DNA from 4 places in the Bacillus sp. JZ109 genome. Region 4 is predicted to be linked to each of the others. Evidence: riboswitches for the same ligand, from Rfam matches in the RefSeq annotation. Region 4 holds a riboswitch; each other region holds the start of a gene.
The links. A riboswitch is a leader RNA that binds a small molecule or an ion and turns the genes downstream of it on or off. The one in region 4 is predicted to bind S-adenosylmethionine.
Positions count from the first base shown of each region.

Region 1: it holds a riboswitch for S-adenosylmethionine, as region 4 does, so the genes downstream of both, M1D94_RS11335 (2-hydroxyacid dehydrogenase) here and metI (cystathionine gamma-synthase/O-acetylhomoserine thiolyase) in region 4, are expected to answer to the same signal.
Region 2: it holds a riboswitch for S-adenosylmethionine, as region 4 does, so the genes downstream of both, metE (5-methyltetrahydropteroyltriglutamate--homocysteine S-methyltransferase) here and metI (cystathionine gamma-synthase/O-acetylhomoserine thiolyase) in region 4, are expected to answer to the same signal.
Region 3: it holds a riboswitch for S-adenosylmethionine, as region 4 does, so the genes downstream of both, metN (methionine ABC transporter ATP-binding protein MetN) here and metI (cystathionine gamma-synthase/O-acetylhomoserine thiolyase) in region 4, are expected to answer to the same signal.

Region 1 is NZ_CP096388.1:2,107,632-2,113,526, forward strand. It holds gene M1D94_RS11320 (sugar porter family MFS transporter) at 1-80, shown strand, start outside; gene M1D94_RS11325 (hypothetical protein) at 158-478, opposite strand; gene M1D94_RS11330 (molybdopterin oxidoreductase family protein) at 546-2,588, opposite strand; SAM riboswitch class I at 2,736-2,827, shown strand; gene M1D94_RS11335 (2-hydroxyacid dehydrogenase) at 2,924-3,946, shown strand; gene M1D94_RS11340 (FGGY-family carbohydrate kinase) at 3,964-5,427, shown strand; gene M1D94_RS11345 (MFS transporter) at 5,521-5,895, shown strand, end outside.
Region 2 is NZ_CP096388.1:2,692,540-2,698,434, forward strand. It holds gene rsbRB (RsbT co-antagonist RsbRB) at 1-749, opposite strand, end outside; gene isp (serine protease Isp) at 972-1,931, shown strand; SAM riboswitch class I at 2,063-2,218, shown strand; gene metE (5-methyltetrahydropteroyltriglutamate--homocysteine S-methyltransferase) at 2,346-4,634, shown strand; gene guaD (guanine deaminase) at 4,807-5,277, shown strand; partial or broken gene M1D94_RS14155 (hypothetical protein) at 5,326-5,514, opposite strand; gene M1D94_RS14160 (organic hydroperoxide resistance protein) at 5,530-5,895, opposite strand, start outside.
Region 3 is NZ_CP096388.1:874,813-880,707, forward strand. It holds gene M1D94_RS04420 (arsenate reductase family protein) at 1-223, shown strand, start outside; gene gcvH (glycine cleavage system protein GcvH) at 290-673, shown strand; gene M1D94_RS04430 (YusG family protein) at 729-965, shown strand; partial or broken gene M1D94_RS04435 (toprim domain-containing protein) at 1,043-1,404, shown strand; gene M1D94_RS04440 (thioredoxin family protein) at 1,406-1,726, shown strand; gene M1D94_RS04445 (SCP2 sterol-binding domain-containing protein) at 1,833-2,177, shown strand; SAM riboswitch class I at 2,292-2,398, shown strand; gene metN (methionine ABC transporter ATP-binding protein MetN) at 2,504-3,529, shown strand; gene metP (methionine ABC transporter permease MetP) at 3,522-4,190, shown strand; gene metQ (methionine ABC transporter substrate-binding lipoprotein MetQ) at 4,204-5,028, shown strand; gene M1D94_RS04465 (carboxymuconolactone decarboxylase family protein) at 5,113-5,490, shown strand; gene M1D94_RS04470 (hypothetical protein) at 5,684-5,821, shown strand.
Region 4 is NZ_CP096388.1:2,819,381-2,825,275, forward strand. It holds gene M1D94_RS14865 (DUF819 family protein) at 102-1,292, shown strand; gene M1D94_RS14870 (GNAT family N-acetyltransferase) at 1,362-1,907, shown strand; gene metC (cystathionine beta-lyase) at 1,940-3,112, opposite strand; gene metI (cystathionine gamma-synthase/O-acetylhomoserine thiolyase) at 3,105-4,226, opposite strand; SAM riboswitch class I at 4,294-4,414, opposite strand; gene M1D94_RS14885 (esterase family protein) at 4,582-5,304, shown strand; gene M1D94_RS14890 (YjcG family protein) at 5,341-5,856, shown strand; gene M1D94_RS14895 (GNAT family N-acetyltransferase) at 5,860-5,895, shown strand, end outside.

The sequences.
Region 1 (5,895 bases), 710 kb from region 4:
TAGAAGAGCTTGAAAACGACTTTAGAAGCAATCAAGGTGTTCGAAAAGCATCATCGGGCAAAGGAGAAATAAATATGTAAACGCTCTCTTTTATTATGATTAAAAAGGCGTTGCTTTTGAAGCAAGCCTTTACTTTCAAATGTTTTCCATTAAACAACTAGCAAATCCCGTTTTTCTTAATACTAACTTCATCCTGTTGCTTTTTGACTAATGCAAATATCCATTCTATTAAACTTTGTTTTTGCACATACTTTTTCCCGTTGATTTTAATGTAAGGCAGGTCTGTCATGTCTCCGGCTAACTGTTTTGCCTCAGTTGTCGTTATTCCTAAAAAATGTCCGATGTAAAAGTAAATATCTCGTTCTTTTATAAGCAAGGTATCACTTTTTTCATATGCTTTTGGATGGTTCATCTGCTTTAAGCCTTCACCGATAAAATATCCAGCCAAAGCAATACCAATTCCTAAAAAAACGTCCATGTGTATGCCTCCATTATGTCGATGTTATGTTATACGGGCTTGGCATACTAGGGGTTTCATTATTTTTTCAAACCTTTTCAATCTGCACGCGTCCTGAAAAAAAGGTGGCGCCGCCGCCCATATCGGACAATCGGTCTGGGGTTAGCGCGTTTACAAGCTGTTTTTTTCCTTGTTCATCCGCCCATAATCCTTGGCTGACAACGACACCTGGCAGCACTTGTTCTCCAACTGCAGCGGTCAGCTGGCATTCTCCCCGGCTGTTCCAAATTCGTACAGGTGCCCCATCAACGATTCCGAGCTCTTCAGCATCTTTTGTGTTGATAAAGAGCTTTGGCGTCTTTTCAAGCTTGATGTGTTTTTCATTATTGGAAAATGTTGAGTTTAAGAAATTATGGTTTGGCCCCGGAACATACATAAACGGATGTTCATTATCGGTTACAAGAGGTGTATATGTCGGTAAAGCAGGGAAGCCGTCTTGTTTCATTTGTTCTGAATATAATTCTATTTTTCCGCTTGGCGTTGGAAGTTCGCCCGGAAACAGTCGCTTTTCGCGTTTCGCTTTCATAAATGAATGCTTAGCAAGTGCATCGTAATCAATCTCTGCCAAATGTGGATTATCTGGATGGTCAAGCGCCTGGCGGATTAATTCTTCATCTGAATCTTTAAGCTCCTGGTCTGTGAATCCCATGGCTTCAGCCAGTAATCGGAAAACCTCAGTGTTAGACTTGCTTTCCCCATATCTCTCAATCACCGGCTGCTGAAGCTGAATGTAATGGTGCCAGTAGGAGGTGTAAAAATCAGTATTTTCAAAAGCGGATGTTGCAGGCAGTACAATGTCCGCATATGCAGCCGTTTCCGTTAAAAACAAATCATGAACCACAGTAAACAAGTCTTCCCGCAGTAATCCATGTCTGACTTTGTTTGCTTCGGGCGCGACGACGGCAGGGTTCGTTCCGTAAATAAATAGAGAGCGAATCGGCGGGTCTGTTTCCAAAAGCACCCTGCCAAGCTGATTCATATTAAACGACCTCGGGGTGCGCCCTTTCAATAAGTCGGGCCGCTGCAAGGCATTTGTGTTATATTCTAAAATTCCGCTGTTATGCTTAATTGCGCCGCCCCCTGTGTGCAGCCATTGGCCGGTAATCGCCGGAAGACAGGCAATCGTCCTTACAATCATCCCGCCGTTATCGTGATGCTGGGGTCCGTTTCCGATTCTGATAAAAGAAGGGGAGGTTTTCCCGTACATTTTTGCCAGTCGGTAAATATCTTCGGTACTGACACCGGTGATCGTCGATACCTTTTCAGGATCATATTGTTTCACGTGTTCACGGAGCTCTTCATAGCCAACCGTGTACTCGGACAGAAATGCTTCATCATGAAGGTTTTCTTTAAATAAAATGTGCATGATGCCAAGAGCAAGTGCACTGTCGGTTCCCGGTTTTATTGGGATAAACCAATCTGCAAGACGTCCTGTTTGATTTTTATGCACATCGATCACGACAATTTTGGCACCTTGTTTTCGCGCTTTTTGGGCGATCGTAATTTGGTGCATATTTGTGCTGACCGCGTTGATTCCCCAAAAAATAAATAGTTTTGTATGAACGGTTTCCTCAGGATCGATTCCCGCGCTTATGCCCATTGTATATTTATAGCCTTCAGATCCCGCTTTGCTGCAAATCGTCCGTTCAAGCTGGCTTGACCCCATGCGGTAAAAAAAGCGGCGGTCCATTCCTTCAGCTGTCAATTTCCCCATATTTCCGTAAAAGCTGTAAGGAAGTATGCTTTCAGCTCCCTCTGCATCAATCAGCTGTTTCCAGCGGGAGGTGATCGTATCGATTGCCTCTTCCCAGGAAATCGGTTCAAATATCGCTTGGCCTTTCGCACCTGTTCGTTTGAGCGGTGTAGTCAGCCGCTTTTCATCATATATGCGCTCCGTCATATTCCGGACTTTGTTGCATATGTTTCCGGCTGTGACAGGATGATCAGGGTCTCCTTGCATTTTTACGATTTTCCCGTCTTTTTTATGTATTAACAATCCGCACTGATCCGGGCAGTCCAGCGAGCAAACGGATTTGAAAATGCCGTTTTGTTGTGTGGCAAAAGATTTCATGGCCCAGTTCCTCTCTCTAGTTAGATATTTTGTAAGAATTATAACATTTCGGATGATAACGTCAATTCTGAAAAAAGAGATTGACATCAATCTGAGACTTCTTTATGATAAACGTATTCTTCATTCTGAAAATTACATACTCAACATTTTCTATCCAGAGAGGTGGAGGGACTGGCCCTATGAAACCTCGGCAACATTATTGTGCCAATTCCAGCAAGCGTCAGCTTGAAAGATAGGAAAGCAAGGTTTATACCGGCGTCTGCCTGTAACAGAGCGCGCCTATATATGAATCTCTTTCCATCTGCGGAAAGAGATTTTTTTTATGAAAAAATACGATGAAAAGGATGTTTTGCACCATGACGGTTTTGGTTACAGCACCGTACAACGAAGAAGGACGAAAAGAGCTAGAAAACTTGTTTGACTCAGTTGCTTATCAATCTTGGAAGGAACAAGGCCGGGCATATCGGGAGGATGAACTCATTCAGCTGCTAAAAGCAACAAATGCGACAGGCTTGATTACTGAACTTGATCAGGTAACAGACAGCGTATTTGCTTCTGTTCCCGAACTTTCATTTGTCGGTGTTTGCAGGGGAATGCCCTCCAATGTGGATGTGGCAGCTGCCTCAAAAAGAGGCATACCTGTTTTTTATACACCAGGGCGGAATGCACAAGCCGTTGCTGAAATGTTTATTGGAAATGTGATTTCCTTTCTGCGCCATACCAGCGCCTCGAATCAATGGCTGAAGGATGGAAAGTGGAACAGTGATTACCTGCAGGCTTATGTCAAATTTAAAGGAAATGAATTAACAGGAAAAACGGTTGGCATGATTGGGTTCGGGGCGGTTGGTCAAAGGATTGCAAAACTGCTGACTGCGTTTGACTGTAAAATAAAGTATTACGATCCATTCATTCAAGACGATCATCCGCTGTATGAAAAAGTATCTCTTAAAACGGTGTTTTCAGACAGTGATATCGTTTCTGTCCATCTGCCTCGTACTGAGGAAACACTTGGACTTATTGATCGGAAGTATTTTGATCTGATGAAACAGAGTGCGATTTTCGTCAATACTTCAAGAGCAGTTGTTGTAAACCGTGAAGATCTTTTATCTGTATTAAAAGAACATAAAATCAGAGGTGCGATATTAGACGTTTTTTATCATGAACCTCCAGAGGAATCAGATTATGAATTGATTTCATTGCCTAATGTTCTGGCAACACCGCATCTCGCTGGAGCAACATTTGAAGTGGAGGATCATCACGTGACGATACTGAATAAAGCCCTCAAAAAGTGGAAGGGTGAAAAAACTCTTAATATTCCGACAATGTATAACAAGGACGAACTGAAAACAGGGGTATAAGAAAGGAGGCTAACAGAATGAAAAAACAAAAAGGCTATCTCGTTTTTGATATTGGCACAGGCAATGCGAGGGTAGCGGTCGTGAGTGTAACTGGCAGTGTTCTAACAGTTGAACGGGAGGACATCGTGTATTCCACAGAGACGCTTTACCCGGACAGCCGTTATTTTTCTCCTCAGGTGCTGTGGAAGCAGGTGATGAATTTGGCAAAACGTGTGCTATCCCGTTCGTGTGATATTGACATCATTGGTTTGACATCGACGAGTCAAAGACAGGGGATTGTTCTGATCGATCAAAACGGCGATTCTTTTCTTGGGCTGCCGAACATCGATAACCGCGGTCGAGAGTGGGAGGCGAGCATTCCCGATCGGGAAGAGATATACAGCCGCACAGGCCGCCTGCCAACCGCACTTTTTTCCGCGCTCAAGCTTTATGGATTAAAACAGCGCCAGCCCTCTTTATGGGAAAAGACTGCAAGCTTTACTAGCATCAGTGATTGGGTGACGTACCAACTGAGCGGAATATTAACATATGAACCATCACAGGCAACAGAAACCCTGCTGTTTGATGTGAAGCAAAACACTTGGTCAGAAGAGATGTGCGACATATTCGGCTTTTCTCCATCTATCCTTCCGCCTCTTGTAAGAGCGGGAACAGCAATTGGAACGATAGCAAATGAATATGCATCCGAATTAGGCCTTTCAATAGATGCTAAGGTTATAGCAGGGGGCGGGGATACACAGCTAGCTGTCAAAAGCACCGGAGCTGGACTTGAGGACATTGTCATTGTATCAGGGACAACAACGCCAATAACCAAAATTACTGCGGATCATGGCGACACAAAACATAAAGCCTGGCTGAACTGTCATACGGATCAAGGGCATTGGCTTGTGGAAACGAATCCGGGAATTACCGGCTTGAATTATCAAAAATTAAAACAGATTTTTTATCCGAATGAAACGTACGAAGTAATGGAGGAGGAGATTTCTGCACTTGCAAAAGAAGACCATGCATGTGTAGCGGCTCTCGGCTCTTATTTATCGGCTGAAAAGAATGCGTTAACGAGAGGCGGTTTTCTTTTTGATGCCCCGCTGTCAGCACATTTAAAGAGGGCACATTTTGTACGTGCAGCGCTAGAAGAGATCGCATTTTCAATTAAATGGAACTTTGACATTTTAACAGAGGTTACTCCGTTTGAACGTGACTATGTTTGGGTGTGCGGAGGGGGATTCCAAAGCAAAGCGCTCACTCAATATATCGCGGATCTTCTTCAAAAAAAGGTCTATGTCCAAGAGGGATATCATCAGGCATCTGTTGTTGGAGCTGCAGTCATTTGCAATGAAACCTTTCAATTAACGGAGGAGATGTCAGCAAATGTCCGGGTGATCGAACCGAAGGACTGTCAGACAGAATTGGCTTTATATGAGAAATGGAAGCAAACACAGCGCTTTTTTTCAGGTTCAGAAAGCAAAGTATTGATTTAAGGCGGCATTTTTGCTGTTTTGAGGAATCATTTAATTTTCAACTTTAATAAGGTAATACGGTAATGAATATAAGCATCTAAGGAGGAGACAGATATGTTGGATAAAATAGGAATACCGAAGCGGCTTGCCTGGGGATTTTTAGGGGTTGTTTTGTTTATGATGGGAGATGGCCTTGAACAAGGCTGGCTCAGTCCTTTTTTGATCGAAAACGGGCTCACCGTTCAGCAGTCCGCTTCCATTTTTAGTATATACGGAATTGCGCTTGCCATAGCTTCCTGGTTTTCGGGTGTATGTCTCGAAGCATTTGGCGCAAAACGAACGATGTTTATGGGGCTGTTGTTTTATGTGATCGGTACAGCTGCTTTTATCGTATTTGGATTTGAACAGCTGAACCTGCCAGTGATGTATGTGACTTACTTCGTAAAAGGGTTAGGTTACCCGCTTTTTGCTTACTCTTTCTTGACATGG
Region 2 (5,895 bases), 130 kb from region 4:
GCAATTTCAGGCCTGATTCCTGACAGGGTTGACCGGACACCGATCAGATTAAGCGCCTCAATCAATTTAAAGATCTGGTGCGCCACCATCGTATCCACCACAACAACACCTGACAGATCGATTAACAGATGCTCCACACGTCTTTTCGCACAAGCTTGAAGCGTGTTTTCCAGAATAAACTTCGCCCGTTCGGTATCAATGTCACCGACAAGCGGCAGCAGAGCTGTTGATTTGCTCAGGGTAATGACAGGTGAGCTTAGTTCCAATATCATTTCTCTTTGGGCGTTTAATTGCTGCTTGGCATTCATTTCAGCGTGATCAACGAATGTATAAATGGTGAAATCAAATACTTTTACAATCAAATCTGCCCATTTTTGCTTCTCTCCCGGTTCAAACGCTGATTCATTTTCTTCTGCGAACTTCTCAAAATACTTCGTATATAATCTCCTGTTTCTCATAAACTCCCGAATGACATACTGAACCGGTGTGTCGAGATGTTTTTGATCGTTGGTCAGCTCAATGACCCACTCTTGAAACTCTTCGAGAAATTGTTTTTCCGGTAAAACATACATGTAATTCAGATGCCGGTAAAACTCTCTGTCCTGCTCTTTCAATTCTTCCGTTACTGTTGCATTATGTAGGGCGTAAAGCGAATTCGGATCACTTTCCTCCATCGTTTCAATCCATTCCTCGGCCATTTGTTCCACATGCTCTGAAAAAAATGCATATAATTTTTCATTCAGTTTCATGACACTGCTCCTTTCCCCAACACTATTATAACTTGACTTACAGTTGAATCCCAGTCATACATGTTGAAGCCATCCAATATTTTGAAGATTACTAATTCTTTGGTGTGTATCCTATTTTTTCAAAATGCTTCAAATGGCTCTGTCCGAGCGCTTGCTTTTTTCATATAATATGAGGCAACACCCTTGAATCCACTTGCAAGCATAAAAAAGGAGGGCTTTTTTATGAATGGTGAAATCCGCTTGATCCCGTATGTGACGAATGAGCAGATCATGGATGTAAACGAGCTTCCTGAGGGCATTAAAGTGATTAAGGCGCCAGAAATGTGGGCAAAAGGGGTAAAAGGCAAAAATATTAAAGTTGCTGTATTAGACACGGGCTGCGACACAAGCCACCCTGATTTAAAAAATCAAATCATCGGCGGAAAGAACTTCACGGATGACGACGGCGGCAAGGAAGATGCGATTTCCGACTACAACGGACACGGCACACACGTCGCCGGAACAATTGCAGCTAATGATTCAAACGGAGGCATTGCCGGAGTCGCGCCTGAGGCAAGCCTATTGATTGTGAAGGTTCTTGGCGGCGAGAACGGCAGCGGACAATACGAATGGATAATTAACGGCATCAACTACGCGGTGGAACAGAAAGTCGACATCATCTCAATGTCCCTTGGAGGGCCAAGCGATGTGCCAGAGCTAAAAGAAGCAGTGAAAAACGCAGTGAAAAACGGAGTGCTTGTCGTTTGTGCAGCGGGAAATGAAGGTGACGGCGACGAACGCACAGAAGAGCTTTCCTACCCCGCAGCTTATAATGAAGTGATTGCAGTTGGATCTGTTTCTGTAGCGCGAGAATTATCAGAATTTTCTAACGCAAATAAAGAGATTGACCTTGTGGCACCAGGAGAAAACATCTTATCCACCCTTCCCAACAAGAAGTACGGTAAGCTGACCGGCACTTCAATGGCTGCCCCTCATGTCAGCGGTGCGCTTGCTTTAATCAAAAGCTATGAAGAAGAATCATTTCAAAGAAAGCTTTCTGAATCTGAGGTTTTCGCACAGCTAATCCGCAGGACACTTCCTCTTGATATTGCAAAAACGCTGGCAGGCAATGGCTTCCTGTATTTAACAGCTCCTGATGAGCTCGCAGAAAAAGCAGAGCAATCACATTTGTTGACCCTATAAGATTATTTTTCTTATATAATATACACCACATCATGTAAATAAATATTTCAATTCTATGTTGACAATGAATTTGAATTACTGTTAAGATTACCAACAAATGATTCAACTTTTCAAAAAATTAATAACATTTTCTCTTATCGAGAGTTGGGCGAGGGATTGGCCTTTTGACCCCAACAGCAACCGACCGTAATACCATTGTGAAATGGGGCGCACTGCTTTTCGCGCCGAGACTGATGTCTCATAAGGCACGGTGCTAATTCCATCAGATTGTGTCTGAGAGATGAGAGAGGCAGTGTTTTACGTAGAAAAGCCTCTTTCTCTCATGGGAAAGAGGCTTTTTGTTGTGAGAAAACCTCTTAGCAGCCTGTATCCGCGGGTTAAAGAGAGTGTTTTACATATAAAGGAGGAGAAACAATGACAACCATCAAAACATCGAATTTAGGATTTCCGAGAATCGGACTGAACCGGGAATGGAAAAAAGCACTTGAAGCGTATTGGAAAGGCAGTACTGATAAAGATACGTTTTTGAAGCAAATCGACGAACTATTTTTATCAGCAGTAAAAACACAAATTGACCAGCAGATTGATGTTGTGCCTGTTTCTGATTTCACACAGTATGACCATGTACTCGACACAGCAGTCAGCTTCAACTGGATCCCAAAACGTTTCAGACATTTGACTGACGCTACCGATACATACTTCGCTATCGCCCGCGGAATCAAAGACGCCGTATCTAGTGAAATGACAAAATGGTTTAATACAAATTACCATTACATCGTTCCGGAATATGACGAGAGCATTGAGTTCCGTCTGATAAGAAACAAACAACTCGAAGATTATCGCCGGATCAAACAGGAATACGGTGTGGAAACAAAGCCTGTGATTGTCGGCCCTTATACGTTCGTTACGCTTGCTAAAGGCTATGAACCGTCTGAAGCAAAAGCGATCCAAAAACGCCTTGTGCCATTATATGTACAGCTATTGAAAGAGCTTGAAGAAGAAGGCGTAAAATGGGTTCAAATCGATGAGCCGGCGCTCGTTACCGCCTCTAGTGAAGATGTCCGCGGTGCAAAAGAATTATTTGAAAGCATTACAAGTGAGCTTTCATCCTTGAATGTGCTTTTGCAGACGTATTTTGATTCTGTTGATGCTTATGAAGAGCTGATCTCTTACCCGGTTCAGGGTATTGGCCTTGATTTCGTTCACGACAAAGGCAGAAACCTGGAACAGCTTAAAACACATGGCTTTCCGACAGACAAAGTGCTGGCAGCCGGTGTTATCGACGGACGCAACATTTGGAAAGCGGACCTTGAAGAGCGTCTCGATGCCGTTCTTGATATTCTCAGCATTGCAAAAGTTGATGAACTGTGGATTCAGCCTTCCAGCAGCCTGCTGCATGTTCCGGTAGCGAAACACCCTGATGAGCATTTGGAAAAAGACCTATTGAACGGATTATCCTACGCAAAAGAAAAGCTGGCCGAGCTGACAGCTTTGAAAGAAGGCTTAGTATCAGGAAAAGCGGCGATCAGCGAAGAGATTCAGCAGGCTAAGGCTGATATCCAGGCGCTTAAACAGTTTGCAACAGGCGCCAATTCTGAACAAAAGAAAGAGCTTGAGCAATTAACTGATAAAGACTTCAAGCGCCCGATTCCGTTTGAAGAACGTTTAGCCCTGCAAAATGAATCTCTCGGCCTTCCGCTTTTGCCGACGACAACGATCGGCAGCTTCCCGCAGTCTGCTGAAGTGCGGAGCGCACGCCAAAAATGGCGGAAAGCTGAGTGGTCCGATGAACAGTATCAAAACTTTATCAATGCGGAAACAAAAAGATGGATTGATATTCAGGAAGAATTGGAGCTTGATGTCCTTGTTCACGGCGAATTTGAACGGACAGACATGGTCGAATACTTCGGTGAAAAGCTGGCCGGTTTCGCCTTCACTAAATATGCCTGGGTTCAATCATACGGCTCACGCTGTGTCCGCCCGCCAGTCATTTACGGAGATGTTGAATTTATTGAACCGATGACAGTGAAAGACACAGTCTACGCACAGTCATTGACTTCCAAGCATGTAAAAGGAATGCTGACGGGCCCGGTTACAATCTTAAACTGGTCTTTCCCTCGAAACGACATCTCGAGGAAAGAAATCGCCTTCCAAATCGGGCTTGCCCTTCGCAAAGAAGTTAAAGCGCTTGAAGACGCAGGCATTCAAATCATTCAAGTCGATGAACCAGCGCTGCGTGAAGGCCTTCCATTGAAAACCCGCGATTGGGATGAGTATTTGACTTGGGCGGCAGAAGCTTTCAGATTAACCACTTCTTCCGTGAAAAACGAGACACAAATTCATACACATATGTGCTACAGCAACTTCGAAGATATCGTTGATACAATCAATGATCTTGATGCCGATGTGATTACAATCGAACATAGCAGAAGCCACGGAGGATTTTTAGATTACTTAAAAAACCACCCGTATTTGAAAGGGCTTGGCCTTGGTGTATATGACATTCACAGCCCTCGTGTGCCGTCAACTGAAGAAATGTACAATATTATCGTTGATGCGCTTGCCGTCTGTCCGACTGACCGCTTCTGGGTAAATCCAGACTGCGGATTGAAAACAAGACAGCAGGAAGAAACGGTTGCAGCATTGAAAAACATGGTTGAAGCTGCAAAACAGGCAAGAGCACAGCAGACACAGCTAGTATAATTTGAAAAAACCATCTGCATTTGGCAGATGGTTTTTTTCTATAATACAGCCACAATAGTTTCTTATTTTAGCAAATCCCCCAATTACTTTGTTTATTTTGCACTTTTTTAAGAATGTTCTTTGCATTCTTTTCGGCTATACTAATAACACTCTATTGACAGGAGGGATTGGGATGAATCATGAAACGTTCTTAAAACGGGCTGTCACTCTCGCATGTGAAGGAGTGAATGCAGGAATCGGCGGGCCTTTTGGAGCCGTTATCGTGAAAGACGGAGCCATTATTGCAGAGGGACAGAACAACGTCACAACAAGCAATGATCCGACTGCCCACGCGGAAGTCACAGCTATTCGAAAAGCCTGTAAGGTGCTAGGAGCATACCAGCTTGATGACTGCATTTTGTATACGAGCTGTGAACCATGCCCAATGTGCTTGGGCGCCATCTACTGGGCCCGGCCTAAAGCCGTTTTCTATGCAGCTGAGCACACAGACGCTGCCGAAGCCGGGTTTGATGATTCATTCATTTATAAAGAAATTGATAAACCTGCTGAAGAAAGATCGATCCCCTTTTATCAAGTGACACTAACAGAGCATTTATCCCCGTTTCAAGCATGGCGGAACTTCGCCAATAAGAAAGAATATTAAAAGGATCAGGCATGCGCGGCCTGGTCCTTGTTATTTCTCCAAGTAGCGCTATGCCCTGTGCAAATACAAAACAGCAATCATGCGCGCCGGAATTCAGCTTGGCAGACACCGAGCCAGCCGCCCCCTTCATCTGTAACTTTTGCAGGCTTTAAACGCTGTGATCGCTTCTCTGACGTTTTATCAAAAATCTGTGCCCGCCCCGCATGCTCCGACACCAAAAAAACATCCTGAGAACACTCAGGATGCCGGTCATTATTTTAATTCTAGTTTTACATCAACATTTCCTCTGGTTGCCTTTGAGTAAGGACAGAATTCATGAGCGGCGTTGACAAGCTCTTGTGCCTTTTCCCGATCTAAATCTTTCGTGTTCACAACAAGTGTGACACCGATTTTAAACCCGCCGTCGCTCTCATCCTTCATGAGGCTGACCTGCCCTTCAATCTCCGAATCAATTTCGATATTCTGCTCTTTGGCTACGTGTTCGAGCGCGCCGCCGAAGCATGCAGCATACCCTGCCGCAAAGAGCTGTTCCGGATTTGTGCCAGTTTCTCCTTCTTTTTTGGCATTTGGCATGACAATATCAAAATCAAGAACACCGTCATCTGATGTAATATGTCC
Region 3 (5,895 bases), 1.9 Mb from region 4:
GCTTTATGAAAAAAGCGGGCTGGATCTCAAGAAATTTTTCAACACGAGCGGCATGAAATACCGCGAGCTCAATCTCAAGGAAAAGCTGTATCACATGTCAGAGGACGAACAGCTCGAGCTGCTGGCTTCAGATGGTATGCTGATCAAACGCCCGCTTACAACAGACGGCGAAAAAGTGACTGTCGGATTTAAAGAAGACCAATTTGAAGAAAACTGGGCTTAATGTAAATTTTTTTTGAAAAGTGTGGTATCTTCTTATTGTAGTGCTGTAAAAAATGGAGGGATTCAATTGAGCATACCAAAAGATTTGCGTTACTCAGGAGAACACGAGTGGGTAAAAGTTGAAGGAGAAAAAGCCAGAATCGGAATTACGCATTTTGCCCAGTCCGAACTAGGCGACATCGTGTTTGTCGAACTTCCTGAAGTGGGCGCTGAAATCAAAGCGGACGAGCCATTCGGCAGTGTTGAATCCGTTAAAACGGTATCTGAGCTTTATGCACCGATTAACGGAACGGTTGTGGAAGTAAACGAAGATCTTGATGACAGTCCGGAATTCGTCAACGAATCTCCGTACGAAAAAGCATGGATGATCGTCGTTGAGCCATCTGACGCTTCTGAAATTGAAAAACTGATGACAGCAGAGCAATACGAAGAGATGACACAAGAAGACTAAAACAGGATAGCCGTAAAAGCAATTGGACACGCTAACGTTATGGGAGGTGTCCAATATGGCTTTCGACAAACAAAAGCTCGATGTCACCAATGACGTGACAGGCCGCTTTCAAAATGGCCGGCTCTCGTTATATCATGATAATGAGATGATCGGCCAAATGACAAGCATGAATGAATATGAGCTTAAGTCCGGTTATTCCTTTGAAAATGAGAAATTTTATAAGACAGCCGATGTGGTCTCTGGAGACGACGCAAAATATGTAGATTGTGACTACGAAAACGGCTGGTGTTAATGTTGGCGGTGAATTTCACTGCCTTCTTTTACAATCTGAACGTTTCAAATTTGACGCGGCAGGTGAACAAGATGAAGATGGATGAGCTGGAAAAGGTTATGATTGTCGAGGGGAAATCAGATAAAGAGAAAATCGAAAGCGTCCTGAATGAACCGGTGCGCATTATCTGCACAAACGGAACAATCAGCCAGCTGAGGCTCGAGGAATTGGCTGACGAGCTTTATGATAAAGACGTCTATATATTAGTTGATGCTGATGAATCAGGTGAGAAATTGAGAAAACAGCTGAAGCGTGAATTTAATGAAGCCTGCCATCTCCATATCGACAGAGCCTATAAGGAAGTAGCGGCTGCGCCCAGGCACCATATCGCTTCTGTATTGTGCGTGCGAATCTGAATGTCCATACTATTTTTCTTGAAAGAAAGTCCCGAGGTGTATAGCATGAAAGAACTCCAAGAACACGAACTTGATCACATTGAAGATGATGTGTACCTTCTATATTTATATACTCCGTTTTGCGGCACCTGCCAGCTTGCAAGCAAAATGCTGACAGTGGTGAAAGAAATGCTGCCGGATGTCGCCTTCTATCAAAACAATGTCAATTACTCTCCGACATTCGCAAAAGCGTATCAAATTGAAAGCGTCCCTTGTTTTCTGCTGTTTAAAGGCGGAAAGGTGGTCGAAAGAGGATATGCATTTCATTCCGTTTCTTATTTATATGAGCTGATCAAACAAAAATCATCTTCCGCATCCCATTTATGACATATTTCTCAGCATATCCAATGAAATTGTCGTTCGTTTTATAAAGGGGTTCTTGCGACAAAGAGAGAAATGTGTATGTATGACCAACAAATAGGAGGTTGTACATATGGAGAAAGCGGAAGTTTTAGAAGATGAGTATCAGCATCTGTTTTTAAAACCCCTTTTGAATGCCTCAACATTGCTCATTACCTTCCAAGGAGAAGCAGAAGCCTTAACCGTCTCAATAAACGAACAGGGAGAAATGAAAAAAGTTTCTCCGCCCCAAACGTCCAACCTGACCTTTTACGGAAACCAAACGGAAATTATTGATTTATTGCACGGAGACATTTCCCTTCAGCACCTGATTCAGAGCGGAAGCCTCAAAGTAAAGGGGTCATTCAGGGCCCTGTTAAAACTGGAAGCCATTCTCTGGCTGACAAATGGATTTTTTCAGAGGATTTTAAAAAATTAAAAAATAATAAATTATTATAATAGTAAAAGTTGACATCATTTATTTTATTGACATTTAATCATTCGCCGTGCTATTCTACATTAAGAATTTCCGGACGAAAAAGACTATATATTTCTCTTATCAAGAGAGGTGGAGGGAAGTGCCCTATGAAGCCCGGCAACCATCAACGCTGTTGAAATGGTGCCAATTCACACGAAGCGTTCAGCTTTGAAAGATGAGAGAAAGGCATTTTATATAAGCCTTTCTGCTCAAGTGTGCAGAAAGGCTTTTCTTTTGCAGAAAAAACCGGAAGATTTCTTAGAATAGTGTTAAGGCAGGTGATTGCTTTGATCAATCTTCAGGATGTTTCAAAAGTTTACAAGTCGAAACATGGAGATGTCAATGCTGTCCAAAACGTCTCGCTTTCCATTAAAAAAGGTGAGATTTTTGGAATTATAGGATATAGCGGAGCTGGTAAGAGTTCCTTAATCCGTCTGCTGAACGGCCTTGAGAAACCAACCTCAGGAACCGTGGAAGTGGCGGGAACCAAGATTAATGAAGTAAATGGACGCGGTTTAAGAAAAGCACGCCATGAGATCAGTATGATTTTCCAGCATTTCAATTTGCTTTGGTCGCGGACTGTCAGAGATAATATCATGTTTCCTTTGGAAATTGCCGGAGTGAAAAAGAGCGAGCGGATCAAGCGCGCCAATGAACTGATTAAACTGGTAGGTTTAGAAGGAAAAGAAAAATCTTATCCGTCTCAGCTGAGCGGCGGTCAGAAGCAGCGTGTGGGAATTGCCAGAGCGCTTGCAAACAATCCGAAGGTTCTCCTTTGTGACGAAGCGACATCAGCATTAGATCCGCAAACGACAGATTCAATTCTGGATCTATTGTCCGATATTAATGAAAGACTCGGTTTGACGATTGTGCTGATTACGCACGAAATGCATGTCATCCGCAAAATCTGCAACAGAGTCGCCGTCATGGAAAACGGCAAGGTGGTCGAAGAAGGCGAGGTTCTCGATGTCTTCAAAAATCCAAAGGAACAAATGACAAAACGATTTGTTCAGCAGGTGACAGAGCCGGAAGAAACGAAAGAGACGCTTCAGCACCTTCTTGATGATACAGCATCAGGAAAAATGGTTCAGCTCACATTTGTCGGTGAGTCAGCTGAACAGCCTTTGATTACAGAGATGATCAGAAACTTCAATGTCAGCGTCAATATTCTGCAAGGGAAAATTTCGCAGACGAAGGATGGGGCTTACGGTTCACTGTTCATCCACATTGACGGGGACGAGGAAGAAGTGCAAAACGTGATCCGATTCATTAATGACAAACAGGTGAAAGCAGAGGTGATCACGAATGTTTGAAAAATACTTCCCGAACGTTGATTTAACTGAATTATGGAACGCGACATATGAAACACTTTATATGACGCTGATTTCTTTACTGTTTGCTTTTGTCATCGGGGTCATCCTCGGCTTGCTGCTCTTTCTGACGAGCAAAGGAAGCCTCTGGCAGAATAAAGCGGTCAACTCTGTGATTGCGGCCGTTGTTAACATATTCAGATCGATTCCGTTCCTTATTTTAATTATTTTACTATTAGGTTTTACGAAATTTTTAGTCGGCACGATCTTAGGGCCAAACGCCGCATTGCCGGCGCTGGTAATCGGCTCGGCACCATTTTACGCGCGCCTTGTTGAAATCGCGCTGCGTGAGGTGGATAAAGGTGTGATTGAAGCCGCTAAATCAATGGGCGCGAAAACGTCTACGATTATTTTCAAAGTGCTGATTCCGGAATCAATGCCTGCTCTTATTTCTGGCATTACGGTTACTGCCATCGCTTTGATCGGCTCAACGGCAATTGCCGGAGCCATTGGTTCAGGAGGCCTTGGAAACCTTGCGTACGTAGAAGGATATCAGTCTAATAACGCTGATGTTACCTTCGTTGCTACTGTGTTTATTTTAATCATCGTGTTTATTATTCAAATCATCGGTGATCTAATAACAAATATTATAGACAAACGATAAGGGAGGATTTACATTGAAAAAGCTATTTTTGGGTGCATTACTGCTTGTATTTGCAGGAGTCATGGCTGCCTGCAGTTCGAATAACGGCGCTGAATCTGGCAAGAAAGAAATTGTCGTTGCGGCAACAAAAACACCGCATGCGGAAATTTTAAAAGAAGCTGAACCATTGCTGAAAGAAAAAGGCTATACGCTGAAAGTGAAAGTGCTTAGTGATTACAAAATGTACAATAAAGCTTTAGCTGATAATGAAGTGGACGCGAACTACTTCCAGCACATTCCTTACCTTGAGCAAGAAATGAAAGAAAACACAGATTACAAACTTGTGAATGCCGGCGCTGTTCACTTAGAGCCATTCGGTATTTACTCTAAAACATACAAATCACTGAAAGACCTTCCAGACGGTGCGACAATCATTCTGACAAACAACGTTGCTGAACAAGGACGTATGCTTGCAATGCTTGAAAACGCTGGATTAATCACTCTTGATTCTAAGGTAGAAACAATTGACGCAACATTGAAAGACATTAAGAAAAACCCGAAAAACCTTGAATTCAAAAAAGTGGCGCCTGAATTAACGGCAAAAGCATATGAAAACAAAGAAGGAGACGCGGCCTTCATCAATGTAAACTATGCGATCCAAAATAAATTAAATCCTAAAAAAGATGCAATTGAAGTAGAATCAACGAAAAACAACCCATACGCTAACATCATCGCAGTAAGAAAAGGCGAAGAAGATTCTGCAAAAATCAAAGCGCTGATGGAAGTTCTTCACTCTAAAAAGATCAAAGACTTCATCGAGAAAAAATACGACGGAGCTGTGCTTCCTGTATCTGAATAAGACTGAAACCCCGGATGAGAAATCCGGGGTTTTTTTCGCGTATTTTCCTAAAAGCTGTTCATAATAAAAAGGAATGTTAAACAGATGGAGGGATTTTCTTTGAATCAAGACAGAGGAAGCATGCAGGACGCGTTAAAACAATATAAACATGGTTTAGGTACATTTGAACAAAAGATGCCGCTGATGGGAAGGAAATTTAACGAATTTACTGAACAGTGCTTTGCCGGGAATTCTCTGACTGAAAGAGAAAAACAGCTGATCGCCCTCGGAATTGCCATCAATGCTCAGGACGAATATTGCATGATCTATCATACAAAAGGCTGTCTCGATCAGGGAGCGACAGAAGAAAACATTCTCGAAGCCGTCAGTGTGGCAGCGGCATTTGGAGGCGGCGCAGCTTTCAGCCAAGGCGTGACAGTTGTTCAACAGTGCATTGAGGAATTCGGAAACACCACGCATTAAGAGAAGGAATATTCCGAAAAACCATTCTCATTTGTTCTGAAAGGATGCTTTCGTCTCATCTGCCGCTATTTCACGCCAAATCGTTTTTGCGGCATCCAACGCAGCACTGGTACAATAAAAAGCAAATATATGAAGGGATTGATTCATTATTTGCAGCAGCCAGGACAGACTGAACCTCGATTATACGTCAGAAATGGAAAAAGCGATGCAGCTGTCACACGGAATTGGATACGAGGAATATGGACGCCGGCTGGAAACAAGAATGAAAGTAGAGCGGCAGAGAGAGCTTGATTACGAAAAAAGCAAGCGGATTTCTGCGGGAGCTTATTGAGAAAATCAATCTTTTAAAAAAGGGTGGGAATCCACTCTTTTTCTTTTTCAATCGCTTTAATAAAGTGCTGATCT
Region 4 (5,895 bases):
TCGTCAACTGCTTTTTTAGAAAAACTTTTTTTGGACTTGCTGTTCCGTTCCCCGGCTATTATAATATGTCTTAATTTTCTAACAATAGAGGTGATGGGGTTTTGCATTCTTTGATTTCTTCTGATGATGTATGGGTATTATGGGGGTTTATTGCGGTGTGGGCGGCAGTGAGTATCGGGCTGGAGCAGCGCTTTAAGTGGGCGTCCGCTGTGTCGGGCGCTATTATCGCCCTTGCAGGTGCTATGGTGTTTACAAATGTAGGAGTGCTTCCTGTTGAGTCGCCTGTGTATGACACTGTGTGGTCTTATGTGGTACCGCTGGCGATACCACTTTTATTGTTTCAGATCAATGTTCGGCAAATTTTTAAGGAAAGCAGGCGTTTGCTGTTTATTTTTCTGATTAGCTCCGTTGGAACAGTGCTTGGCAGTATCCTGGCTTTTTTTCTACTCAAACAGCATATTCCCTATCTCGATAAAATCGGCGGGATGATCAGCGCCTCTTATATCGGCGGCGGGGTCAACTTTGCGGCGATGGCGGCAAAATTTGAGACGCCTGGTGAATATGTGTCGGCTACCGTTGTGGCTGATAATTTTATGATGGCGCTTTTGTTTTTTATTTTAATCAGTATTCCTGCAGTCAAATGGTTTCAGCGGCATTATGCCATGCCGTTTGAAGAGAAGGTAAAAGCCGATGGAAACAGCGGAAACAGTGCTGAAAGCTATTGGAAACGGAAGGATATTTCCTTAAAGGATATCGCATTTAATGCCGGTGCTGCTTTCACGCTTGTTGCGGTAAGTATGAAGGTTTCCGGTTATTTTAAAAGCATTTTTTCTCATCCCCTGCTGACCGGTACGCTTGGCGATCAGTACCTAGTTCTTACGTCTTTAACTGTTCTTATCATTTTTCTTTTCCCGCGTTTTTTTGAAAGGCTCAATGGATCTCAGGAGCTTGGAACCTTTTTGATTTATTTGTTTTTTGTGGTGATCGGCATTCCTGCCGATCTCCGCTTAATCGTCACGAATGCGCCTCTTATTCTATTATTCGTGTTTATCATTGCGATTAGCAATTTAGCGGTTTCCTTAGCTGCCGGAAAATTGTTCCGTGTGCGGCTTGAAGAAATTCTGCTCGCCGTCAACGCTACTGTCGGGGGACCGACGACTGCGGCTGCGATGGCAATTGCCAAGGGATGGCGGGAGCTTGTCGCCCCGATCATGCTTGTCGGTACGCTCGGCTACTTAATCGGCAACTATGTTGGCACTTTTATGGGAAATTGGTTTTCTTCCTTCTTATAAAAAGGATATTTGCATTTCCCTGAGAATAATGTAAGAGGAATGCTGACACGAGAACGGAGAGATCACTGTATGTTAAAAGGAAAAACCATTTATGTTAGACCTTTAGAAGTAACGGATGCCGAAGAAAACCTGCGGCTGCAAAGTGAAAATCGAGATTTTTTCGAACAGTTTTCTATGATACGCGCAGACGATTACTATACGGTTGAGGGGCAAAGAAAACGGATAACCGAGTATCAGGAAAGACTTGAGAAAGATGAAGAATATCATTTTGGCATCTTTACAGCGCCAGACGATAGATTAATCGGGACGGTTTCGCTCTTTCAAATCATCCGTGGCGCGCTGCAAACTGCGTTCATCGGGTATTTTTTAGACAAAGCCCATAATGGAAAGGGCATTATGACAGAGGCAGTCAGATTGGTTGTTGATTATGCGTTCCACGAATTGAAACTGCATCGGATTGAAGCCGGTGTGATGCCCCGTAATCTCGGGTCCATGCGTGTTTTAGAAAAAGCGGGATTTCATAAAGAAGGCATCGCCCGAAAAAATGTAAAAATTAATGGCGTTTGGGAGGATCATCAAGTCCTCGCGATTCTGAATCCTGATGACGAACAATAATAAAAGAAGCCGGGCCATCCCCGGCTTCTTTTTTAACGAACCGCAACTGGAGCAATTTCTTTCAGCGCTTGTTCGAAATCGTGTTCTAAATCGTCTGCATGTTCGACGCCCACACTCAGACGGAGCAGGCCATCAGTGATACCGCGTTTTTCACGCTCTTCCTTAGGCATTGCCGCGTGAGACATCGTTGCCGGATAGGACAAAATCGATTCCACGGCGCCAAGGCTGACAGCGAAGACCGGCAGTGACACATTCTCGACTAACTTCTTAACGGCCTCTTTGCTTTCAAGCTCAAAAGATAGCACGGCGCCCGCTCCCGTTGACTGGCTTTTATGGGTTTCAGCGCCGGGATGATCAGCCAGTCCCGGATAATACACGCGCTTCACCGCCGGATGCTTCTGGAAAAATTCCGCAAGCCGCTGGGCTGTTTGGCTCGCTTTCTCTAAACGGACCTGCAACGTTTTTAATCCGCGCAGGACAAGCCAGCAATCTTGCACGCCAAGGACGGCGCCGAACGCGTTTTGCAGCTTATACAGCTGCTTCCCAAGCTCTTCATCTTTGACAGCAGCCAAACCTGAGAGCACATCGCTGTGTCCGCTTAAGAATTTTGTCGCGCTGTGAAGTACAATATCCACGCCGAGATCAAGCGGACGCTGCAGTGCCGGTGTCATAAATGTATTGTCCAGAAAGGTCAGGCAGCCGTTTTCTTTTGCAAGCTGAACAACTGCTTTAATATCCGTAATCCCAAGTGTCGGATTTGATGGCGTCTCCATATAAATGACCTTTGTGTTCGGCTTGATGCTCCGCGCCACTTCATTACGATCCGTCATGTCGACAAACGTATGCTCAATGCCAAACCGGGTCAGCACCTCTGTCACCATACGGAAGGTTCCGCCGTATACATCTTCTGTCACAAGAACGTGATCACCCTGTGACAGCAGTAAAAATGCTGTTGAGATGGCAGCCATGCCTGAACTGAAAGCAAATCCTCTTGTTCCGCCTTCCAGTGCGGCAATTGTTTCTTCGAGAGCTGTTCTTGTCGGCGTGCCAGAGCGGCTGTAATCATATGCCCCGAACTCTTCAAATGAAGATTGGTGAAAAGTCGAGGCGTGCTGAATCGGTACACTGACCGCCCCGGTTCCGCCGTCTGTTTTAAATGGATTGTGCACGAGCTGGGTTTCCAGCGTCCAATTGTGTTTACTCAAATGAAACAGCTCCCTCTTTGACCTGACATAATGCCTGTTTTAGATCCTCTTTTAAATCTTCCGCATGTTCAATACCGACAGAAAAGCGCAGCAACCGATTGCACACCCCGTTTGCGATGCGGATCTCTTCAGGAATATCCATGTGCGTCTGGGTCGCAGGGTATGTAATAAAGCTTTCCACCCCGCCGAGGCTTTCTGCAAAACAAATGGTCTTCAGTGCTTTTAAAAACGGATTGACCCATTCTTCTTTTTGCAGACGGAAGGACAGCATGCCGCCTTTTCCGGGATACAGCACATCCGAAATTTCTTCCTGCTCTTCTAAAAACGCCGCAAGCTCCTGCGCGTTTGCCTGATGCTGACGCATTCTGAGGCTCAGCGTCTTCATTCCTCTCATCAGAAGCCACGAATCAAATGGCGGCAGGACGGCGCCGATCGCATTTTGATGCTGAAACATTTCCTCTCCGAGCCGCTCATCCTTCACCACGACAAGTCCAGCAAGCAGATCGTTATGCCCGCCTAAATACTTGGTTGCGCTGTGAATGACAATGTCAGCTCCCAGCTCAAGCGGCCGCTGCAAGACCGGTGTATAAAATGTATTATCTACAATCAGCAGAAGACCGTGCTCCTTTGTAATCCGGGCAATATGTTCAATGTCCGCCTCCTGCATGAGGGGGTTTGTCGGCGTTTCCACAAACACCGCTTTTGTATTCGGCGTAATCTTAGAGCGTAAACAGTCCTCATCGCTGAAATCATCATAATGAAAAGTCAATCCGTATTTTTTCCATTCATTTTCAAATAAACGGTACGTGCCGCCATATAGGTCCGATGAAACGATCAGTTCATCTCCGCTTTTAAACAGCGCCATAATCGTTTGGATAGCAGCCATTCCCGAACTAAAGGCAAGCCCTCTCGCGCCGTTTTCTAAGTTAGCGATCGCGTCCTCAACAAGCTGGCGTGTCGGATTTTTTGTGCGGACATAATCAAATCCGGTAGATTCTCCGATCCCTCTGTGGCGGTATGCTGTTGATAAATAGATAGGAGCACTCACTGTTCCCGTGACTTCATCGCTACGGTTCCCAATTTGGGCTAATTTCGTTTCAACGTGCTGTGACATATAGCTGACACCTTCCCTTTTCAAAATAAAAACCCCTTCTTCATAAGAAGAAGGGGTTTAACGCTTCTTCTTATCTTCCAAGCATAAAAAACGCTTGCTGGATTTAGCACCTTGGCGCTTTGCACATGCAAAACAAGCCGGTTGCTGAGGTTTCTAAGGGCCAGTCCCTCCACCTCTCACGATAAGAAATATCGATTTCAATTTTCTGATTGTTTTATATTAGCGCAATTCACAGTTTATTTCAACACTTTTTTCTTCGTGTGCCGAACCGTTTAAAGAGAGAAATTTCTAATAATTCATGGTACAATAATTGAAAATGCAAGAAAGTATAGTGATGTCCTGGAGGAATGTTTTTATGGCACCGAAAAACGGCACAGTGCAAGAAAAGAAATTCTTTTCAAAAGAGCTTAACGAGGAAATGACCTTGCTTGTTTATCTGCCGTCCAACTACTCCCCGCTTTATAAATACCATGTCATTATCGCACAGGACGGCCACGATTATTTCAGGCTGGGGAGAATCGGCAGACAGGTTGAGGAATTGCTGTCGAAACACGAAATAGACCGGTGCATTATTATCGGTGTTCCCTATAAGGATGTAAAAGAGCGCAGAAACACCTATCATCCGGAGGGTTCAAAATTTTCGGCGTATAAACGGTTCATCGCCCATGAGCTCGTTCCTTTTGCAGATGATGAGTATCCAACCTATCAGATCGGTTACGGCCGAACGCTGATCGGTGATTCGCTCGGAGCAACCGTGTCACTTATGACAGCGCTTGATTATCCGAATATGTTTGGCAACATCATCATGCAGTCTCCCTATGTTGACAAACACGTACTAGAAGCCGTAAAACAGTCAGACGATATCAAACACCTCTCTATTTATCACCAAATCGGAACAAAAGAAACTGACGTCCACACGACAGACGGGAACATTCTGGACTTTACAGAACCGAACCGGGAGCTGAAACAGCTGCTGGAGAAAAAGCTTTCCGATTATGATTTCGAGCCATTTGACGGAGACCACAAATGGACATACTGGCAGCCGCTCATCACCCCGGCGCTGAAAAAAATGCTTTAACACTCTATCATACTTTATTTCCAGGAGGGACATAATATGAAATACGGAATCGTTTTATTTCCATCAAAAAAGCTCCAAGACCTTGCAAACTCTTACAGAAAGCGCTATGACCCAAGCTACTCTCTGATCCCGCCTCATTTGACGCTGAGAGCATCCTTTGAATGCGCGGAGGAGAAAGCGGATCAGCTCGTATCACATTTAAGAAACATCGCAAAAGAGTCCCACCCACTCGTTCTCAAAATGACAAAATACAGCTCATTTGCGCCTGTCAATAATGTCATTTACATCAAAGCAGAACCGACGGAAGAGTTAAAAACACTCAATGAAAAGCTATACACCGGTGTGTTGGCAGGAGAACAGGAATATAATTTCGTTCCGCATGTGACGGTCGGCCAAAATCTTTCCGACGATGAGCATTCAGATGTGCTGGGACAATTAAAAATGCAGGAAGTGTCGCATGAAGAAATCGTTGACCGTTTCCACTTGCTCTACCAGTTGGAAAACGGATCGTGGACAGTATATGAAACCTTCTTGCTAGGCAGAGGAGAATAATGTTTGAAAGCAGTTATCGCAAAAAATGAAGAACAACTG